Regions from separate parts of the Solibacillus sp. FSL R5-0449 genome, predicted to be linked through region 1. Evidence: riboswitches for the same ligand, from Rfam matches in the RefSeq annotation. Region 1 holds a riboswitch; the other holds the start of a gene.

Region 1 (2,211 bases):
TCTCTTCAGGCCATCAATTGCTCCGCTTAATAATTTATCATTTATAAATTCATTGAATCGTCCAACGACAATTCCGATTTTCAAATCTGTTCCGACTAATTGTGCTTCAAATGTTTTTCCCATTATAAATTGCTCCTTTTATACCAATACGGTAGTTAATTTTATATATTGAACTAAGTCTTCGATAGTAATAAATTTCAAGTTATGTTTTTGTGCCAGCTTTTTGAGCTGCGGCATGCGGGCCATTGAACCGTCTTCGTTCATAATTTCACAGATGACCGCTACTTCATTCGAACCGCATAGCTTTGCCAGATCGACGCCCGCTTCCGTATGTCCGCGGCGTTCCAACACGCCTCCCTGTTTTGCAATGAGCGGGAACACATGGCCCGGACGATGAAAATGCTCAGGTTTTGTTGCAGGATCCAGTAATGCTAACATTGTTTTAGAACGCTCAAATGCACTTATACCAGTTGTTGTATGGATATGATCGATACTAATCGTAAAAGCCGTTTGATATGTATCGGTATTGCTTTGCACCATCGGATGAAGGGAAAGTCTTTCTGCAATGGCAGAAGAAATCGGTGTACATATTAACCCTCTTCCATGAAGTGCCATGAAATTGATATTTTCCGGTGTAGCAAATTCCCCTAAAACAAGAAAATCCCCTTCATTTTCACGGTTCTCGTCATCTGACACAATAATAATTTCACCGTTTTTCAATGCCTGAATTGCTTCTTCAATCGTATTCATTTATACCACTCCTTTAAAATCCAGTACGTTGCAAAAAGTCCATTGTTAGCGTACTTCCCGTTTGATTTTGCAAATGTTTTTTTACATATTTTCCGATCAGATCTGTTTCAATGTTCACAACATCTCCCGGCTTTTTAAAGCCTAATACGGTCTGCTCATATGTATGAGGGATTAAGGAAATGGTAATGAATGTATCCGTCACGTCAAAAATTGTTAAACTCGTGCCGTCTACTGTAATTGAGCCTTTCTTAATGCATTCTGCAATCAAATGCTTTTCCATTGCCAGGTCAATATAAACGGCATTGGCAACAGGTCTTTTACGTTGTATTGTCGCAATCCCATCAACATGGCCTGAAACAATATGCCCGCCAAAACGACCATTCGCCGACATCGCCCGTTCCAGATTGACAGGCATTCCTGCTGCTAATTGCTGGAGGCTTGTTGCTTTGACCGTTTCTGGCATGACGTCCGCCAAAAATACGGATGACGAGAATTGTTTCACTGTCAGACAGACACCGTTAACGGCAATGCTGTCCCCGAGTTGAACATCCTCTAAAATTTTGCTTGCGCAAATGGCTAGTTCCATCGCTTGTGTGGACTGGCTGATTGTATCAACCGTTCCCAGTTCTTCAATGATTCCTGTAAACATCCTGCTCACCTCTTTTTAAAATTAAAAAAAGAACCCCGATTGATTTCGGAGTTCGATGAGAGCAAAATTGAGCATCATCAAATAAGCTTTTTGAAGTTAATTTTCAAAAAACTGCTGACATTGCTTCCTTCTCCCATCCAGACTATAACTGTCGGCTTTGGACTTGCACCAAATCCTGCACACAAAAGTGGCTCACGGGCTTAGAGGTAAACTCATCACCGTCGATTGGGAATTTCACCCGACCCCGAAGGAAATTATTTTTTTCAATGAAATAAAAAAATCCCGTCACAAAGGCGCGACAGGAAAAGTGTATAGCAAAAAATCACATTTAAAATCAAATTTTTAAAAATGTGTTGCCATTCCTTCTCCCATCCAGACTATAACTGTCGGCTTTGGATTTGCACCAAAATCCTGCACACATAAAGTGGCTCACGGGCTTAGAGTTCAACTCATCACCGTCGATTGGGAATTTCACCCGACCCCGAAGGAAATTATTTTATTTGAAAGTTATTGTAACATAAATAAACTCAAAAGCTAATAGTATTTTTGCACCTACTTACTTTTAGTTTCCCAATCCTTTTATCTCTATTCCCCTCTATGAAATTAAAATTTTGAAACTTTCCTTAGAGGTAATTCGTAGAAGAATATACATAATATTACAATAAAATGAAAGGAGTTATGTGAAAAGCACTGAAGTAGTTCTGCTAATAATAATTAAAGCGTTCTTTAGTTTGCTTATTAGCTTATTTCAAATTATTAAAATACAGTATATAGTGTCGGATAATCTTCAGTAATATAATTCATTTAACACT
Region 2 (2,211 bases), 640 kb from region 1:
TAACGAAAAGTAAAAAACGATCGCGAAGAAAACAAAACTGAATACCGCCAGCCACAATGCTGCCTGTGAAGGATCGATAAACGGTTCAAATCCCACGACAAACGGTACTGTTGCTGTACGCGGAATTGCAAAAAATGGCCCGATCGTTAAGTATAAAGCCAATGCAAATAACAAACCAAACATCGGATGTACTTTACTTGCTAAATCACGCAAGCCATTACTTCCCGACAATCCGATTGCCAAAATCCCTAAAAACGGCAAACCAATCGCCGTAACTAAAAAGCCAATTAGCGCAAGCCAATAATTTGTCCCTGCTAATTGCCCCATTTGAATCGGAAATATTAAATTTCCTGCTCCAAAAAACATCCCAAACAGCATCGTGCCGATTACTGCATAGGTTGAAAATGGTATTTTCTTGTCCATCATATTCTCTCCTAAGATGTCATTTCATGGTGTATAAATGAAACGTCCAAATTTTCTTAACAATGTACCACATCATATCAGCACGATAACAGAATGACAATAGTAATAGTAAATATAAAAGGAGCAATGTCATAAAGTTAACACTTTTCGACATCGCTCCGTAATTTCTTATAAAATTTAAGCTAAATATTGTTTGCGCTGATTTTCAATCCATACACGCATTGTACGGTAAAGCATCGTCACAACTACAAACATCATAATCCCTTTAACAATATTAAACGGTAAAATACCTAATACGATCGTTTCGTACATATTATATTCGAAGCCTAGTAAGTACGTGTACAGCGGCAAGAACGCCACATAGTTTAATGCCGCCATTCCAAGTGACATGACAACCGTTGATACTACTAAACCTGTCATTAACCCTTTAGCAGAAGGGAATTTTTTGTAAATATAGTAAGCTGGTAAAATGAATAATACACCTGTAGCGAAGTTAGCCATATGACCTACCGGAATCCCTTCAGGAGCCCCTGTGTAAATCCAGTCCAGCACATTTTTAACCAGTTCAACTAGGATACCTGCAACAGGTCCCATCGTAATTGCCGCAATCAATGCTGGCACATCACTGAAATCAATTTGTAAAAACACCGGGAACCATGGTAGTGGGAAGTTTAACAGCATTAATACAAATGAAACCCCACTCAGCATTGCAATCGTTACGAATGAACGTAACTTTAAACTTCTTTTTTGCATAAAAATCTCTCCTCTTTGCTGATTCCATCTCGCAAGAAGAAAGGACGTATCAAATCATTTCATGAAAAAACCCTTATGCTAAACTAGAGCATAAGGGAGAAATAGGCACACTTAAATAAAGGGTCTATCTGTGCATCTGCAGCCATTCCTGTTTTTTGGTATACGAAAAATATTCCGTTAACAAATAAGGAATTAGAAATAAATACTGCAAAGCACGGCATTTTCAAAAAATGACGACCGTACCTTCACCTTCTCCCATCCAGACTATACTGTCGGCTTTGGAATTGCACCAAATCCTGCACACAAAAAGTGGCTCGCGGGCTCGAAAAGTTTGACATAACTTCCTCCAAGTAAATGGTCAGAGGTTACAACTTTTATTACCGCCGGTCGGGAGTTACACCCTGCCCCGAAGATGAATCAATATGAAATTATGTAGCAATTACCTTGCTATAACTATTATTATATATAAAAAAAAGGAATTGTAAAGCCTATTGCTTACAATTCCTAGTAAAATTATTTGAATTATTGAAATTCATAATGGATACGGTTTGCCGCAACCGGCTTCTCTACTGGTTTTGAGAAGTCAAAACCGCCCCATTGTTCCTGTACGATATTTTCAAACTTTACCTGTTTATCAAAACTTGCCGCTGTCATGATTAATCCTTCAATCATTCGCATTGCTTGAGCAGGTTCATAATTCTCCAGGTTTAAAGGTTCTTCGAATGTGATCGTAACGATTGCATCTGCTTCTTCAACTTTTAAATAAACACCAGGCAAGATGACCGTTCTGTATATATCATTTGCTTCCACCGTCATATTTTTGATTGCTTCTTGCACATCTGTAAAGCTCATTCGGAAATTCGGACTTAAATATACAGCGCCATTCCGCATCTGATACATAAAATAATTATATTGAGCATTCTCGTCATTTAATAAAAACGGCTCATTAACATCACCAATATGGTCAAAGTAAATTGGTGTTCCGGCCGTATTTTCTATTTCCACTTCCGTATATGCACCGCTGAAAGTATCAAT

The links. A riboswitch is a leader RNA that binds a small molecule or an ion and turns the genes downstream of it on or off. The one in region 1 is predicted to bind FMN.
Region 2: it holds a riboswitch for FMN, as region 1 does, so the genes downstream of both, MKY27_RS05725 (ECF transporter S component) here and ribE (riboflavin synthase) in region 1, are expected to answer to the same signal.

What each region holds. Positions count from the first base shown of each region.
Region 1 is NZ_CP150239.1:1,829,571-1,831,781, forward strand. It holds gene ribE (6,7-dimethyl-8-ribityllumazine synthase) at 1-123, opposite strand, end outside; partial or broken gene ribB (3,4-dihydroxy-2-butanone-4-phosphate synthase) at 166-750, opposite strand; gene ribE (riboflavin synthase) at 764-1,399, opposite strand; FMN riboswitch at 1,521-1,655, opposite strand; FMN riboswitch at 1,756-1,892, opposite strand.
Region 2 is NZ_CP150239.1:1,191,727-1,193,937, reverse strand. It holds gene brnQ (branched-chain amino acid transport system II carrier protein) at 1-423, opposite strand, end outside; gene MKY27_RS05725 (ECF transporter S component) at 601-1,176, opposite strand; FMN riboswitch at 1,420-1,594, opposite strand; gene MKY27_RS05720 (hypothetical protein) at 1,699-2,211, opposite strand, start outside.